DNA from 3 places in the Thioalkalivibrio sp. ALE16 genome. Region 3 is predicted to be linked to each of the others. Evidence: predicted binding sites of a transcription regulator. Region 3 holds the regulator's gene; each other region holds the start of a gene.

Region 1 (5,689 bases), 130 kb from region 3:
GCGCATCAGCTTCTATGTAATCGTGCTCCTGGTGCTGGCCTCGGCCCTGCGCGAGCTGGGCTTCGACCTCACCGTGCTGCTGGGTGCGGCCGGGATCCTCACGGTGGCGCTGGGCTTTGCCTCGCAGACCTCCGCCTCCAACCTGATCTCCGGGCTGTTCCTGATCGGTGAGCGGCCGTTCTCTGTCGGGGATGTGATCAAGGTGGGGGATGCCACCGGAGAGGTACTGTCCATCGATCCGCTGTCGGTGAAGCTGCGGACCTTCGACAACCTGATGGTCCGGGTGCCCAACGAGAGCCTGGTGAAGTCCCAGCTGACCAACCTCAGTCGGTTCCCGATCCGTCGGCTCGACATGCAGATCGGGGTCGCCTATCACACCGATCTCAAGCAGTTGCGCGATGTGCTGATGGGGGTCGCCGAGGGCAACCCGGTCTGTCTGGAGGAGCCCAAGCCGTTGTTCATCTTCCTCGAGTACGGCGACTCCGCGTTGAAGATCCAGCTCTCGGTCTGGGCGCGGCGGGAGAAATTCCTGGACCTGCGTAACTCCATGCACGAGGGGGTGAAGGCGGCACTGGACGAGGCCGGTATCGACATCCCGTTCCCGCAGAGGACCCTGGGCAGCCTGGGCGGGCCGTTGCCGGTACGGATTGTCGACAACGTGTCGGCGGCCGAGGCGGAGGCCGCCGTGCCTGCGGAACCGGACGCCCGCGACTGAGTGGCCGCAGTCACCGACTAGTCCAGGTACAGGTCGGCCCAGACCGGATCGTGATCCGAGGCGCGCCAGGGCCCGTCGGCCGGGGCGCGGCCATCAAATCCGAGGAATTCCGGTTCGTCGGCGTTGACCGCCCAGGTGGCGCCGTCCCGGACTCGTTCACGCAGCGTGTCGGGCCCCAGCAGGTAGTCCAGCTGCCCGGCCTGGCCGCGAAAGACGTAGGTATGGGCGGTACTTGGGTCGTCGTGCACGAGATCGTGTTTTCCTGCGGCATGGAGGACGTGCAGGGGGTCCTCGGCGGCATAGGCGTTGAGATCGCCCAGGACCACGACGGGAGCATCCGCGAACTCGCCGGTTTGCTGTTCGCGTATCCAGGCGACGAGGCGTTCGGCCTGCGCGGTACGGCGCTGGTTCCAGCAGCCCTGGCCACGGTCGATATCGCCGCTGTCGGGGCAGCCGCTCTTGGCCTTGAAATGTACGACCACGGCACCGAGATGTTCGCCGGTAGCGCCCGCTTCGAACCAGCCCAGCAGCGGGGGGCGGTGGTGGACGGTATCGCGGTCGGCGGCCGTGTCGACCAAACGCAGCCGTTCCGGTCGGTAGAGCAGGCCGACCTTGATCGCGTCGTCCCCCGGTGCCGGGTGAACGATGGCCGCATATTCGCCACGCTCCCCGGGGCGGGCGTTCAGGCGCGCCACCAGGGTCTCGCGCGCAGCCGCGGCGTTTTCCAGTTCGACCGCGCCCAGCAGGTCCGCATCCAGGCCCTGCAGCAGGGCATCCAGCTTGGCGGTCTGGCGTTGGCGCTCGGCCGGGGTCTGCGCACCACGCTCGCCCAGCGTGACGAAGTCATTCTCCATGTTCGCGGTGGCAATGCGCAGGTCACCCGCATCCGCGGTTGGCACCGGGTCGGGACGCTGGCCGCCGGTCCAGTCTACGGGCTCGGTGGGGTGGATCCGGTACGCGCCGAAGGCGTGGGTGAGGATACCGGTGAGGCCTTCCACCGAGCTTCCCGCGCGGCGGGTCCCCTGGTCGTCGAGGTACGGGATCGGGTCGGGGTTCGCGCGATAGCTCCCGTCGTCCAGTTCGATCCGCCGATCTATGTCCTGGCGCCCCGGGCTGTCCGCGGGGGCGGTCTGGCCCGGGTGCGCCAGGCGCCCGTCGGCGACCAGCGTCATGCTTCCGTAGCGGCCGAGGTCCCGGTTGTCGGTGACCGTCAGGCGCTGCGGGAAACGGACCGGCTGGTCGATAAAGTCGCCCAGCCGGTCGGCTGCGTCGGGCAGGCGCAGGTCGACGGGGGCGGGCGGTTCGCCGTCGGCGCAGGTCACCACCGCGTCCAGTTGCGAGAGTTGGGGGCGGCCTCGATGGCGGGTGAAGGCGCCGTGCACCTGCAGGCGCTGCCCGGCCGCGACCGGGTCCCTTCGTGGGGCGTAGACGAACAGGCCCGTGGCCCCGGTGGCCGAGCCCTGTTGCAGGTAGAAGCCCCCCAGCTGGTCCGTGTCCATGAAGACGCCGGTTACGGTGCCTTCCGCGACCACCTCCGTTCCTTCGGGGAGGGTCCCCGCGCGCAGTTCGGCGAGGGGGGTGGGTGTGGTCCCGGGATCGGGACAGGCCTGGCGTGCGTCGGCGCTCGCGAGCGCCAGCAGGCACGGAACGGCCACGGCCAGCCAGCGGGCGCCGGTGTGCGCGTGCAGGGCGGTTCGTTTTCGGGGTGCCGGGTCGGGCCGTTCCATGGCCGAAGGATACCGGGGTTCAGGCGCTCTTGCCGGGATGCAGGAGCTCGTAGAGGTAGTCGGGCGCCTGGGTCACATCGGCAATGGTGTAGCGGTCGAGCACGGCGAGGAAGGCGTCGCGTGCGTCGTTGAGAACACCGCGCAACTGGCAGGCGGGCAGGATCGGGCAGACGGGGTTCTCGCAGTCCACCACGTTCAGGTTCGGCTCCATGTCGCGGATTACGCTGCCGACGTTGATCTCCGCGGGTTCGCAGGCGAGCGAGATCCCGCCCCCCTTGCCGCGCCGGGTGATGATGTAGCCCTTCTGGCCGAGCTGGTGCACGATCTTGACCAGGTGGTTGCGGGGGATGGCGAACTGCTCGGAGATGTCGCTGACGGTTACGCGCTGCTCGCGCGGCTGCACGGTGAGGTACATCAGGACGCGAAGGGAAAAATCGGTATAGCGGGTGAGCTGCATAGGAGGGTTTCGTCGGTTCGCGGTGATCGAGGATATGCTTGAACGTATATTTCAGAGAACCTTAATCGGTCCGGACCTGCGTCACAAGCGCATGCGTTGCGGGCACGTGAAGCACAGGTGCGCCACGGCCTATAGTTTCGGGCCGGTGGGTCGTTACAGCGATAACAAAATCCGGAGTGTACCGGCATCAGGGGGCGGCAATGGAGCAGGAGAGTGGGTGGCTGAGTCGCCTTTCGCTGGCGGGACGTTTCTCGCTCGCATTGAGTGCGATTGTCGGGGTGTTCTTCCTGATCGCCGCCGCGGCGGTGTTCTGGCATACGGCCACGCTGAAGGGCGGGATGGAGGCCACCCTGGAGCAGGTCATGCAGGAGCACGCGACCACGCCGGCCCTGGAGGCCGAAGTGGCCGCTGCGGTGGACCGGCTGCTGGATGTCGCGGCCTGGCAGGTCAACGCGATGATGCTGGGCGTGGCGATTGGCGTGATCGTGGTGGTGTACTTCCTGTTCGTGTTCATGATCCGTCGCCGCCTGGCTGGACTGGCCGGGCGCTTCCGTGCGGTCTCGGAGGGTGAGGGGGACCTGCGCCAGCGCATCGAGGCCCCGCGCAACGACGGCATCGACCGCCTGGCTCGTCTGTTCAACGCCTTCATCGAGCGTCTGCAGCGCATGGTCTCCGAGATGGTGGAGCATGCACGGGAGCTGGGGGAGTCGGTTGGCACCCTGCACCGCGTGGCGGAGGAGACGAATCAGGAGGTGCAGCAGCAACAGGCGCGGCTGGGCCAGGTGGCGACGGCCATGAACCAGATGACGGCCTCGGCCGAGGAGATCGCCCGCAACGCGCGCACGGCCTCCGAGGCGGCCGACCAGGCCGAGACCGAGACCCGGACCGGCTCCGGCGTGGTCGACACAACCGTGCGCACCATGCGCGAGCTGGCGAGCGAGATCGGCACCGCCAACGAACAGGTGGCGCGTCTTCAGGCCGAGTCGGACCAGATCGGGTCGGTTCTCGATGTGATACGCGGGATCGCCGAGCAGACCAACCTGCTGGCACTGAATGCGGCCATCGAGGCGGCCCGCGCGGGCGAGCAGGGTCGGGGGTTTGCCGTGGTCGCCGACGAGGTCCGGACGCTCGCGACCCGGACGCAGGAGTCCACGACCGAGATCCAGGCCATGATCGAGCGGCTGCAGGCGGGTGCGCGCTCGGCGGCCGGTGCGATGGAGCGCAGTCGGGAGAAGGGCGAGACCGGCGTGGACGAGGCCGCCGGTGCCGGCGAGGCCCTGCAGTCGATCCGCTCGGCGGTCGAGCGGATCCGGCATCTCAACAACGAGATCTCCGGTGCCGTGTCACAGCAGGCGGAGGTCGCGCGCGAGGTCGATGGCACCCTCACGGAGGTCAGTCAGGGGGCCCAGGTGACAGCGGCCAATGCCGAGGCCACCGCCAGCGAGACCGATGCCCTGGTGGCGCGCATCGAGCAGTTGCGAAGTCTGACGACCCAGTTCCGAGTCTAGTAGCCAGTCGGATTTGGGACTGATCTGCTGCGCGCGCAGGAGAACGGCCCCTTTTTCCGCTCTCTCTCGTTACATAGTGCCCACTATGCGCCTCGAGAGACCGAAAAAATGGGCTCGCTCTCCCGCCACGCTCGCGACGATCGCCCAAATCCGACAGGCTCCTGGCCGGGCTTTTGCCGGCGGTGCGACGCCGGTACCGACGCCGGGTAGGTGGTTTGCGTATACTGCGGCCCGCCTCGGGATCACGGAGCCGCACCTGTCATGACAGTCTGGGTCGCCACCCTGCTCGGGATCGTGCAGGGCATCTTCATGTTCTTGCCGGTCAGCTCGACCGCCCACCTGGTTCTGACCCAGCACTGGCTGATTCGTCAGGGCGAGCCACTGCCGCCCCCGGAAAGCCCTGAGATGATCCTGTTCGATCTGGTGGTGCACGTCGGCACGCTGGTATCGATTGTCTTTGTCTTCCGCAAGAGCCTGCTGCGGCTGAGTGGCGGGATCGCCCGCGAGAGCTGGCAGTGGGCCTCCGTCCGGGGCTCCGCGGGGCGCGAGATGCTGTTCCTGCGCCTGGCGCTGCTGTGCGGGTTGTCGGTGTTCGCGACCGCCGTCGTGGGTTTTACCCTGAAGGCCGGGTTCGAGCAGGTGTTTGCCCACCCGACGCTGATCGCCGGGACGCTCAGCCTCACCGGCGTGCTGCTGTGGTGGACGGACCGGTTGCAGCGGCGCCCGCTGGGCCTGCGCCAGTTGAGCCCGAAGATCGCGGCGATCATCGGCGTGGCGCAGGGTTTCGCGCTGATTCCCGGGCTCTCGCGCAGCGGAATGACGATCGTCTTCGCGCTGTTCACCGGGCTCAAGCGGCGCTGGGCGGCGGAGTACAGCTTTTTCCTCGCGATCCCCACGATCCTGGCGGCGACCGCCGTGCAGTCGCTGGACGTCCTGAACGGCAACGGCCTTGGGGACCTGAACTGGACGGCCCTGGCGGTGGGCTTTGTGGTATCCGCGCTGGTCGGGATCGTGTCGCTGAAGATGGTGCTGTTCTTCCTGTACCGCGCCAACCTGAAGGTCTTCTCCTTCTACCTCTGGGCGCTGGCGTTACTGGTCCTGTTCGGCTTCCTCGACGTGGACATCATGTACGGCCATTGATCCCGGTACGCGAGCGGTCCGGCCCGGCTTATTCCGGGCCGCGCAGCACCGCCAGCGGGGCCTGGTCCAGCACCCGGCGCGTCCCCAGCCAGCCGGCCAGGGCGATCCCCAGCGTGCCGCCCCCGATCCCGTAGACGAAGGT
Region 2 (5,689 bases), on a different contig from region 3:
CGGCTAAAACCGCCCGGGGCCTGGCCGACGCCGTGACCCGTCCAGCCCGCCGGCCGAGCCCCCTGTGGGAGCGGGCTCGCCCGCGAAGCCCCCGCCCGCGTCCGCTCGAGCACCAGCCCTCCGACCAACCCTCCCCGTCAGACCGTGCCCGATCCACTACCCCATCAATCTCGCTTCCAATCTTCTCCTCTTCCTGTAGACCGGTTTTCGCCCTCGACCCAGCCCTTCTTCGTGCCTTCGTGCACTTCGTGGTGAACCAAGCCGTTCAACCACACACGCATGAAAAAGCCCGCCACCCCAAAAGGATGGCGGGCTCGGCTCCCGGCACCTGATCGTGATCAGACCTTGAACTGACCCACGCGCTGCTGCTGCTCGGAGGCCAGCTTGGACAGCTCCTCGGACGCATTGCGGATCTGCTCCGAACCCGACGCGGTCTGATCCAGCACCTCGGTGATGTTGGCCACGTTGCGGTTGATCTCCTCGGCCACCGTGGACTGTTCCTCGGCGGCGCTGGCGATCTGCGTGTTCATGTCGCTGATGCGGGTGACGGATTGCGTAATCGCGACCAGCGACTCGCCGGCCAGGTTCACCTGCTCCACGCTCTCGTGGGCCTTGGCACGGCCGTCTTCCATCGCCTGCACCGCCTCGCGCGTGCCGGTCTGGACCCGCTCGATCATCTGCTGGATCTCGTGGGTCGAGTCCTGAGTGCGGCTGGCCAGCGTGCGCACCTCGTCCGCCACCACCGCGAAGCCACGGCCCTGCTCGCCGGCGCGGGCGGCCTCGATCGCCGCGTTCAGCGCCAGCAGGTTGGTCTGATCGGCAATGTCGCCGATCACCTCGAGGACCTTGTTGATCTCCTCGGCGTCCTGCGACAGACGACTGACCACCTCGGCGGCGCTGTCCACCTGAGTGGACAGGCCATTGATCGCGGTGACCGTCTTCTGCACCACCTGCTGGCCGGCGTTCGCATCCTGATCGGTGGTCTGCGCGGCGGCGGCGGCGTCCGCCGCATTCCGGGCCACTTCCTGCACGGTGGCCGTCATCTCGTTCATCGCGGTGGCGACCTGGTCGGTCTCCGCCTTCTGGCGGCGGACCTGCTCGTTGGTCTCCTCGCTGGTCGCGGACAGCTCGTTGGCCGCGGCCGCTACCTGGTCGGAACCGGCCGCCACCTGCTGGATCAGCACCCGGATCTTCTCCACGAAGTTATTGAAAGCGATGGAGAGATCCCCCAGCTCGTTCTTGCCGGATACCTTCAGCTGACGCGTCAGGTCCCCTTCGCCACTAGCGATGTCGTTCAGACGGTCCACGGTCTGGCACAACGGCCGCACGATGCTGCGCGTCAGGAACCAGGCCAGCAGCGCGCCCAGGACCACAGCAATCACGCCGACCATCACCACGGTACCTGTGGCATTGCGCGCCATGTCGACATAGGCACTGCGATCGACCATCAGCTCGAGGACGCCCACCGCGTCCCCGGAGAAGTCCATCACCGGCCGCGCGATCACCGCCATCGGCTTGCCCTGGTAGGTCACGTTGCGCACGTGTCGCTCGCCACCGAGCACCTCGCGCATCTCGGCGGCGCTGAAGGTGGCCTCGCCATCGATGGTGCCGCCAAAGCGGCTGAAACGTCCGTCGTCCCGCAGGTACAGCGCGACCGGCGCCCCCAGCTCCTCGGTAAACTGCTCGAAGAAGGGATCACCGAAGGACAGGCCAAACTCCACCGAGCCCACGTGCTCACCGTTATGGGCGATCGGCACGACACCTCGAATCCCGAGGCCCGCCACACCCTCTTCCAGACCGGAGATCGGCGCCTGGTTATTGTTGGTATCGACCACGGTCTGGCGGAAGCCGGACAGGTCGTCATCGAAGCGGTCCGGACGATGCACGCGCAGGAAGGACGTCGCCGGCGGCGTATGGAACTGGTACTGGCGCACCCCGTAGTCCGTGCTCAGCGACTCGAAGGTCGGCACGGTCATCGCAGCCAGCCGTTCGCGATCGCCCGTGGCCAATGCCTCCTGGATATCCGGGATGCGGGCGACCGTCTCGGCCATCGCCGTGGCTCGCGCCGCCTCCTGGTCCAGCCGATCCAGCAACTGTCCGGCCAGGTCGTTCAGCTCGCGCTGCTCGGCGCGGTCCGCCATCGTGCCCAGGGCGTTCATCACCACCACCAGCGTCAGCACCACGGCGAGCACGACCACGCCGATGATGCCCACCATGAGCCGTACACCAATCCGGATATTCTCAAACATGTCTGCGCGTCCTTTCCTGCACCGGTCACGGCCGGCTCCAGAATCAAGATTCAGGTCAGTCGTCCTTCCTAGCGGCGGCGAATCCTAAAACTTGAATACCAAAGTGCTTTCTTCCCCACAGGTTCTCAGGGGACAAGATTGCTTCGGTGGGCCGCTTCCGAGCTCCGCGCTCAGACGGGCTACAACAACAGAATCTCGGCAAACGCGTAGACCACCAGGCTGATCAGCACCAGCGCCAGCACCGAGAGCAATGCCCCGCCACGCACCATGTCCAGCACCCGCAGCCGGTTGCTGGCGAACACGATGGCGTTGGGTGGCGTCGCCACCGGCAGCATGAAGGCCACCGATGCCGCAAACGCCACCGGCAGGGCCAACAGCAGTACGGGCACCTCCATGCTCAGCGCGAACGCGGTCACCAGCGGCAACAGCGTGGCCGCCGTGGCGGTATTGCTCGTCACATGACTCAGGGTCATGGTCAGGAGCGCCACCCCGGCCATGATCAGGATCAGCGGCCAGGCCTGGGCGATCACCAGGGCATCCGCCGCCAGCTCCGCCAGCCCGCTGGACTCGATCGCCGCACCCAGGCTCAAGCCCCCGCCTACCAGCAACAGCACGCCCCAGGGGAGCTCGCGCGTGTTGTCCCAGCTCAGCAGCCGGCGCTGTTCGCGCGACCCCGACGGCACCAAGAACAGCAACCCGGCCCCGAGGATCGCGATGCCGGCATCGGTCAGCGAGATCGGCAGCCAGCCCTCGAGCAGCGGCCGTGTCAGCCAGGCCAGCGCAACCAGCAGAAACACCCCGGCCACCCGCTTTTCCGCGACCGACCAGGGGCCCACGGTCGCGCGCTGTTCGTCCAGCAGCGCGCGCAGACCGTTCAGCTCCACCCGGTGCACCGGAAACACCCAGCGAGTCAGCGACCACCACGCAAGGGCCAGCAACACCGCCGCCAGCGGCAGCCCCAAGGTCATCCATTCCAGGAACCCGATCTCCATCCCGTGGCGATCGCCGAGGTACGCGGCCGTCAGGGCATTCGGCGGCGAACCGATGATGGTCGCCATGCCCCCGATGTTCGCGGCGAACGCGATGCCCAGCAGGAGCGCCAGGGCCGGGCGTCGCGACTCCATGTCCTGCCCCTGTGGCGGCGCGCCGCGCTCGATCAGCCCCAGCACCGAGAGCGCGATCGGCAGCATCAGGGCCGCCGTCGCGGTATTGCTGACCCACATGGACAACCCCGCCGTGGCCAGCATGAAGGCCCCCACCAGCACATGCAGGCGATTGCCGGCGCGCGCCACGATCGCCAGCGCCATGCGCCGGTGGAGATCCCAGCGCTGCACGGCCAGGGCAATGGCGAAGCCGCCCATGAACAGGAAAATGATCGGATTCGCGTACGGCGCGGTGGCCTCGTCCATGGGCACGATGTCGAGCACCGGCAGGACCGCGATCGGCAGGAGCGCCGTCACCGGCAGCGGCAGGGCCTCGCTGATCCACCAGGTCGCCATGAACAGCGTCAGGCCCAGAACCCGCCAGGCCGCCGGATCGAACCCCGCCGGGGCCGGCACCAGCAGGAAGATGACGAAGATCGCCGGCCCCAGCAACAGACCGATGCGCCCGCGCCAGTTCACCGGAGGGGTCTTTTCCGGTTGGGTGTCGCGTTGCCCTGCCGTGTCCTCGGTCGCTGCCATGGGCCTCTTTCGTCGGTGAAGCATCAGGGTATACGGCCCGGGCCAAAACCAACCCGTACCATCGGAAATTGCATCGTCCGGGCAACGTGACTATCGTTGTCCCGTTATGCGGCGTCCCCGTTTCGGGACGCTGCCACAGCAGTTTCTCACGACACTGTCCAAGGAGTCTTTCATGGCCTACGAACTGCCCGATCTGCCCTACGCCAAGAACGCGCTGGAGCCGCACATCTCCGCCGAGACGCTGGAATACCATCACGACAAGCACCACGCGACCTACGTAACCAAGCTGAACGGCCTGCTGCCGGGCTCCGAGTTCGAAAACGCCACGCTGGAAGACATCATCAAGAAGGCCCCGGCCGGCGGCATCTTCAACAACGGCGCCCAGGTCTGGAACCACACCTTCTACTTCAACTGCATGGCCCCGAACGCCGGCGGCGAGCCCTCGGGCAAGCTGGCCGATGCCATCAACAGCGCCTTCGGCTCCTTCGACGCCTTCAAGGAGAAGTTCAACGAGTCCGCCGTTGGCAACTTCGGCTCCGGCTGGACCTGGCTGGTGCAGAACAATGATGGCTCGGTGGAGATCGTCAACACCTCCAACGCCGCGAACCCGCTGCGCGACGGCAAGACCCCGCTGCTGACCTGCGACGTCTGGGAACACGCCTACTACATCGACTACCGCAACGCCCGCCCGAAGTACCTCGAGAACTTCTGGGCCGTGGTGAACTGGGACTTTGTGGCCCAGCAGATGAAGTAAAGTCCCAAGCGGACTAAACTAGGCGCCTTTGGCCGCATGACGCGGCCGCGCCTTTCATCGAGCCGGCGGCCCTCCGCCGGCTCTTTGGTTTCGGAGAACCCCATGAGCGACGCCCTGCAGAACACCTACAAGCGCCTGCCCGTTGCCTTCGAGCGCGGCGAAGGCGCCTGGCTGTGGGATACCGACGGCAAGCGCTATCTCGACGCCCTGTCGGGGATCGCGGTGTGTGGCCTTGGCCACGCCCATCCCAAGGTCGCCCAGGCCGTCTGCGACCAGGCCAGCACCCTGGTGCACACCTCCAACCTCTACCGCATCCCGCTGCAGGAACAGCTGGCGCGGCGCCTGTGCGCGCTGTCCGGCATGGATCGCGCCTTCTTCTGCAACTCGGGGGCCGAGGCCAACGAGGCGGCGATCAAGCTCGCCCGCCTGCATGGCCGTGCCCGCGGGATCGCAGAGCCGAAGATCGTGGTGATGGAGGGCAGCTTCCATGGCCGCACCATGGCCACCCTGTCCGCCACCGGCAACGCGAAGGTCCGGGCCGGATTCGAGCCGCTGGTATCGGGCTTTGTGCATGTGCCCCACGGCGACGCCGAGGCCGTCGAAGCCCTGGCGGCCGACCCGGACGTCGTCGCGATCCTGGTGGAGCCGGTCACCGGCGAGGGCGGCATCCATGTCCCGCCGCCCGGCTACCTGCGCCGCCTGCGCGAACTGGCCGACCAGCACGGCTGGCTGCTGATGCTGGACGAGATCCAGGCCGGCATCGGCCGTACCGGGCACTGGTTCGCCTTCCAGCACGAGGGCATCACCCCGGATGTGGTCAGCCTGGCCAAGGGTCTCGGCAACGGCATCCCCATTGGCGCCAATCTGGTGGCCGGTGCCGCCCGCGAGCTCTTCTGCCCGGGCATGCACGGCACCACGTTTGGCGGCAACCCGCTGGTGTGCCGGGCGGCGCTGGCCGTACTCGATGTGATGCAGGACGAGGCCCTGTGCGAACAGGCGTCCCG
Region 3 (5,689 bases):
ATCCACCACCAGACCTACCTTGCGATCGGCGGTATGCACCACGACCACATGGGCGTCCTTGCGCGGCTCGGGCTCGTGGCCCGGCTTCAGCCAGCGCTTGAGGTAGTGAATCGGCAGTGCCTGCTTGCGCACGATGATGACCTCCTGGTCATCCACGTAATGCGTCTTCGTCAGGTCCAGATCCAGGATCTCGGATACCGACGCCAGCGGGATGGCGAAGCGCCGGCCATCCAGGATCACCATCAGCGCGGGCAGGATCGCCAGCGTCAGGGGCAGCTTGACCCGCAGCGTGGTGCCCACGCCCACCTCGGAGTCGATCTCGATGGTGCCGTTGAGCTGCGAGATCTTGGTCTTGACCACGTCCATCCCGACCCCGCGGCCGGAGACGTCGGAGATCTCGGTCTTGGTCGAGAAGCCGGCCATGAAGATCACGTTGAAGGCCTCGCGATCGGTCATGCGCTCGGCCATGGCCGGTTCCATCAGGCCTTTCTCCACGGCCTTGCGCCGCAGGGCCTGCGGGTCCATGCCGCCGCCGTCGTCCTTGATCAGCAGCGCGATGTGATCGCCTTCCTGAGCGGCCCCCAGCACTACGGTCCCCTTGCGCGGCTTGCCCGCCGCCTCGCGTACCTCGGGGGTCTCGATGCCGTGGTCCACGGCATTCCGGACCAGGTGCACCAGCGGATCCGACAGGGCCTCGACCAGGTTCTTGTCGAGGTCGGTGTCCTCGCCGAAGATCTCCAGCTCGATCTCCTTGCCCAGATTGCGGGAGAGATCGCGGATCACGCGCGGGAAGCGGTTGAAGACCTTCTTCACCGGCTGCATGCGGGTCTTCATCACCGAGGTCTGCAGATCCGAGGTCACCAGGGCCAGGGAGCTGATCGCCTTGCCCAGCTCGTCATCGACATGCTGCGAGCGCAGCATGCTCAGCCGGTTGCGCACCAGTACCAGCTCGCCCACCAGGTTCATGATCTCGTCCAGGCGCTCGGTGTCGACGCGCACGGAAGTCTCGCCCTGCGGGGCTGCCCGGCCGCCCCCCTCGGCACCCCCGCCGCCGGCACGCGCGCCGCCACCGCCCTGGACTCCTGCAGGGGTATCGGCGGGCGCGGCGGCCTTCTCCGTTTCGGCCGGTTCGGGCTTCGCCGACGGGGCTTCCGCAGGTTCGTCGTCTGCGGGGCTGGGGACTGCCCCGGTAGCGGCCGGCCCGGCGCCCTTGGCCTGCAGCTCGTCCAGCAGGTTCTCGAATTCGTCGTCGGTGATCAGGTCGCCGGAGCCACTCGCATCCTCCGCAGCCGGTTCTTCTCCGGCCGCATCGCCCGCGGTGGAGCCCGTCTCCACGGGCTTCGGCGGCTGATCGCCGTGCAGGCTGTCGAGCAGGGCCTCGAATTCGTCGTCGGTGATCTCGTCATCGGCGCCGACCATCGCGTCGCCATCCGCCGCCGGTTCCGCATCCGTATCCGCTTGCGGTTCGGGCTCTGGCTCCGGCTCGGGTTCCGGGGGCGGCGGCGCGGCGGGCTCCGCCGCCACGTCCTCGTTGTTCGCCATGCGCCGGAGGTTTTCCACCAGGTCGGCCTCGGCGGGCGTGGGATCCACGCCGGAGCGCAGGTCCCCGAACATCACGTTCAGGGTATCCAGCACCCGCAGCATGGTGTCCATCAGGTGACTGTCCGCCCGCCGCTCACCGTTACGCAGCAGGTTGAAGACGTCCTCCGCGTGATGGCACACGGTCACCAGGGGGTCCAGGCTCAGGAAGCCGGCTCCGCCCTTGATGGTATGGAAGCTACGAAAGACCGCATTCAGCAGATCCCGGTCATCCGGATTCTGTTCCAGGTCGATGAGTTGCTCGTTGAGCCCCTCCAGCAGTTCCCCGGCCTCGATCAGGAAGTCCTGAAGGATTTCGTCATTGGGGTCGATGGCCATTCAGTCTCTCCGGTCGCGTGGCGCCATTCGCATGAGGGGAACTGCCTAGAAGCCCAGGCTCGATAGCAGATCGTCCACCTCGTCCTGTCCTTGAACGACATCCGCGGCGGAATCTTGAGTCTTGGGCACGCTGGGACCGTGACCCTTGCGGTCCGCCTCGCGTTGTTCAAGCGACGCCTCGGCCGCCTCGACCTGCTCCATGCGCCCACTGGAGAGCCGGATCAGGGACACCAGGTTCTCTTCCAGGTCGGTCACCAGCTGGATCACGCGGCGAATCACCTGGCCGGTAATGTCCTGATAGCTCTGTGCCATCAGCACCTCGGAGAGCAGCCGGCGCAGCTCCTCGGTGTCTTCCCCCGCCTGCGCGAAGAACGTGTCGAGCTCGCGGGCAAAGTCCCGGAACTCCTCCACCGAGAGCTGGCGGTTGCGAAAGCGCGTCCACTTCGCCGTCAGGTCGGCCGCCTGCTGGCTGAACGACTCCGCGATCGGCAGGCTCGACTCGATGGCATTCATGGTGTCGTGGGCCGCCTGTTCGGTCATCGTGACCACGTAATTCAGGCGTTCCTTTGCGTCCGGGATCTCCGCCTGGGTCAGTTCGACCAGACGCGAATCGCCGCGGAAGCTTTGCAGGGCCTCGTGAAGATCACGGGTCAGCTTGCCCAGCTCGTCGAAGAGTTCGCGGTCATAGGGGCGTGCCAGATCCTGCACCAGCGCCCGGGCGCCCGTGTCGTCGCCCGCCTCCAGCGTCTTGACCAGCTGCCGCGCAAGCTCCAGCTGATCGTCGCGTGGTGGGTGTTCCTGTTCAGTCATGAGAAGCCTCTTGCGGGTACGGCGCGGAAGGTTTCGGACAACGCCCGCGGCGGTCGGTGCCACGGGCGCCGGGCATATCGGTCACAGGCGCATGATTATCCCTGTGCTTCAATGCGTTCGAAGATCTTGTCGATCTTTTCCTTCAGCGTCTCGGCGGTGAACGGCTTGACCACGTAGCCGTTCACGCCCGCCTCGGCCGCCTCGACGATCTGGTCGCGCTTGGCCTCCGCCGTCACCATCAGCACCGGCATGGACTTGAGGTTCGGGTCGGCGCGCACGGCCTTCAGCAAGTCGATCCCCGGCATGTTGGGCATGTTCCAGTCGGTGATCAGAAAGTCGAAATCCCCGTTCTGCAGCATCGGCAGCGCGGTGCTGCCGTCGTCGGCTTCCTGGGTATTGTTGAAGCCAAGATCACGCAACAGGTTCTTGATAATGCGCCGCATCGTGGAAAAGTCGTCCACGATGAGAATCTTCATTCCCTTGTCCACACGTCACTCCGGGATTCGTAGGGTGGGTTTTAGAATAACTGCAAAGCCGTACCGTCTTCGAGCCACGAACCCAGGCGGGCACGCAGTCGAATGGTGGCCTGACTTCGGATCTGGCTGACGCGCGACTCGGTCACGCCCAGCACGGCACCGATCTCGCGCAGGTTGAGCTCTTCGATGTAGTAGAGCGACAGCACCAGCCGCTCGCGTTCGGGGAGGTCGCCGAGGGCTTCGGCCAGTTCCTGACGGAACTCACCGGCCTCGAGGGTGCGGGCCGGCGACACCTCCTGCCCTTCGATCACGCGATCAGCCCCGTCGTCACCCCCGCCGAGGTCGTCCAAAGCGAACAGGTGGGCCCCGGCGTGATCCTGCAGCATCTCGTAGTACCGGTCGATCGGCACGTCCAGCTCGGCGGCGACCTCGCTGCCACGCGCCGCCCGCCCCTCGCGCGCCTCGACGGTCTGGATCGCCGCGGCAATACGCCGACTGTTGCGGTGCACCGAACGCGGTGTCCAGTCACTGCGGCGCAGCTCGTCGATCATCGCGCCACGGATGCGGATGCCGGCGTAGGTGGCAAAGGTCGCGCCCTGGCCGCCCTCGAACTGGCGCGCCGCCTCGAGCAGCCCGATCATGCCCGCCTGAATCAGATCATCCACCTGCACCGAGGCGGGGAGCCGCGCCATCAGGTGATGGGCGATGCGGTGGACCAGCTCGACGTGATCGGCAATCAGCTGTTCGTGTCCGCCGCTGGCCGCGGAGGTCGCCTGATAGCCGGAAAGTCGATTACGCGTCGTCATCATGCGCTCTGCAGCATCCGTTCCACGAAAAACCCGACGCCACCGTGGTCACCGCCCCCCACCGGCCAGCGGTCCACGGTCCGTGCCAGTTCGGCAAAGGCCTTCCCCGCCGGGCTCCCGGGGTACTGCTGTACCACTGGCGCGCGTTTCTGCACCGCCTTGCGCAGGTGATCGTCCATCGGAATATAGCCGGCCAGGTCGAGCACCACCTCCGGCAGGTAGTTGCCGCAGACGGTATTGAGCTTCTGCATCAGTCGCTCGGCGCCTTCGCGGCCGTCGACCATGTTCGTCACCATGCGGAAGCGACGCAGGCCATGATCGCGGTGCAGGACCTTGATCAGGGCATAGGCGTCGGTAATCGAGGCGGGCTCGTCGCAGACCACCACCAGGGTCTCCTGGACCGCGCGGCAGAACGACGTCACGGATTCCTGCAGGCCGGCCGCGGTGTCCACGATCAGCACATCCAGGGGTTTGCGATAGGCGCTGAAGGCATGGATCAGACCGGCATGCTCGGCCGGCGTCAGGTTGGCCATCGCCGCGATCCCCGAAGCCGAAGGCACCACCTTTACCCCGTCCGGCCCCTGGACGAGCACATCCTCCAGGCTGTCCACATCACCGGTCACCAGGTCGTGCAGCGTGCGCTCGGGACGCATCCCCAGCAGCAGGTCCACGTTGGCCAGGCCCAGATCGGCGTCGAACAGCATGACCTCGCGCCCGAGCCGGGCCAGGCCCACCGACAGGTTCACCGATACGTTGGTCTTGCCCACCCCGCCCTTGCCCGAGGCAACCGCGATGACCTTCAACGGCTTGTTAGTGCGTGGCATAGCGCCCCTTCCCGACCGGTTGAATCAGTTCCAGCGTGGCGGGCTCCGCCGCCCGTGCCGGACGTGCCTGGGCGCGCGCGCGTCGCGGCGGTTCCATCTCCGCCAGGCGCTCGGCCGCCCAGGTCTCGCGGGCATTGGCCGCTGCCCCGGGTTCATCGGCGGCATCCTCCAGGGCCAGTCGGGTCAGATACCCGGTATCGACCCGGTGAAAGTCCTCGGCAATACGCTGGCCATCACTGACGAACCCCAGCCCCAGGTGCTGATCGAGCAGTACGGACAGGACCTCGCCCAGCTCCTCGGCCTCGTCCAGCTTGGTCAGCACCAGCGCCGAGGGCTCCGCCTTGCGAAATGCCTCCAGCACCCGCCGCAATGCGCTCCCCTGGGTCGTCGCCGACACCACCAGCCAGCTCTCGGCCCGGATGTCCGGCGGCAGGTGCGCGAACAAGGATTCGTCCTCCACTGCCCGCGGGGCCAGTCCCGCCGTATCCACCAGGATCAGGTGCCCATCCTCCACGCGGCGCGCCAGTTCGCGCAACTCTCGCGCGTTCTGCAGCACCCGCACCGAGATCCCCGCCATCTGGGCGAAGGCCTGCAACTGGCGCGTGGCCCCGATGCGCTGGCTGTCCAGGGTGACCAGCGTAACCGAATCCGGGCCCATGCGGCGGATCTGGCGCAGCGCGATGCGGGCCAGCGTGGTGGTCTTGCCAACGCCGGTGGGCCCGACGAGTGCCAGCAGGCCGCCCTCGTCCAGGATGTCCGGTCGGTGGGTGGCAATCGCGCCCGACAACCGTGCCCGCAGGCGTTCCCAGGCCTGTTCCGGCGAGCTGTCATCGAGAATGCTTCCGGCCAGGCTGCG

Evidence for each region. Region 3 encodes FliA, which starts transcription of late flagellar genes. Its sites were predicted from a motif close to GCTAAAGTTNNNNNNNNNNCNGCCGATA; they were not measured.
Region 1: the regulator FliA is predicted to act here: its motif matches at 3,028-3,055, upstream of F627_RS0105535 (methyl-accepting chemotaxis protein).
Region 2: the regulator FliA is predicted to act here: its motif matches at 2,319-2,346, upstream of F627_RS0114875 (methyl-accepting chemotaxis protein).

The regions. Positions count from the first base shown of each region.
Region 1 covers NZ_KB906358.1:19,939-25,627, forward strand. The annotation lists gene F627_RS0105520 (mechanosensitive ion channel family protein) at 1-715, shown strand, start outside; gene F627_RS0105525 (ExeM/NucH family extracellular endonuclease) at 733-2,442, opposite strand; gene F627_RS0105530 (Rrf2 family transcriptional regulator) at 2,462-2,899, opposite strand; gene F627_RS0105535 (methyl-accepting chemotaxis protein) at 3,100-4,407, shown strand; gene F627_RS0105540 (undecaprenyl-diphosphate phosphatase) at 4,669-5,547, shown strand; gene F627_RS0105545 (ABC transporter permease) at 5,576-5,689, opposite strand, start outside.
Region 2 covers NZ_KB906379.1:10,102-15,790, forward strand. The annotation lists gene F627_RS0114875 (methyl-accepting chemotaxis protein) at 339-2,249, opposite strand; gene F627_RS0114880 (DASS family sodium-coupled anion symporter) at 2,429-3,931, opposite strand; gene F627_RS0114885 (superoxide dismutase) at 4,104-4,685, shown strand; gene F627_RS0114890 (acetylornithine transaminase) at 4,788-5,689, shown strand, end outside.
Region 3 covers NZ_KB906358.1:147,600-153,288, forward strand. The annotation lists gene F627_RS0106100 (chemotaxis protein CheA) at 1-1,917, opposite strand, end outside; gene F627_RS0106105 (protein phosphatase CheZ) at 1,963-2,727, opposite strand; gene cheY (chemotaxis response regulator CheY) at 2,823-3,203, opposite strand; gene F627_RS0106115 (RNA polymerase sigma factor FliA) at 3,245-4,012, opposite strand; gene F627_RS0106120 (MinD/ParA family protein) at 4,009-4,833, opposite strand; partial or broken gene flhF (flagellar biosynthesis protein FlhF) at 5,002-5,689, opposite strand, start outside.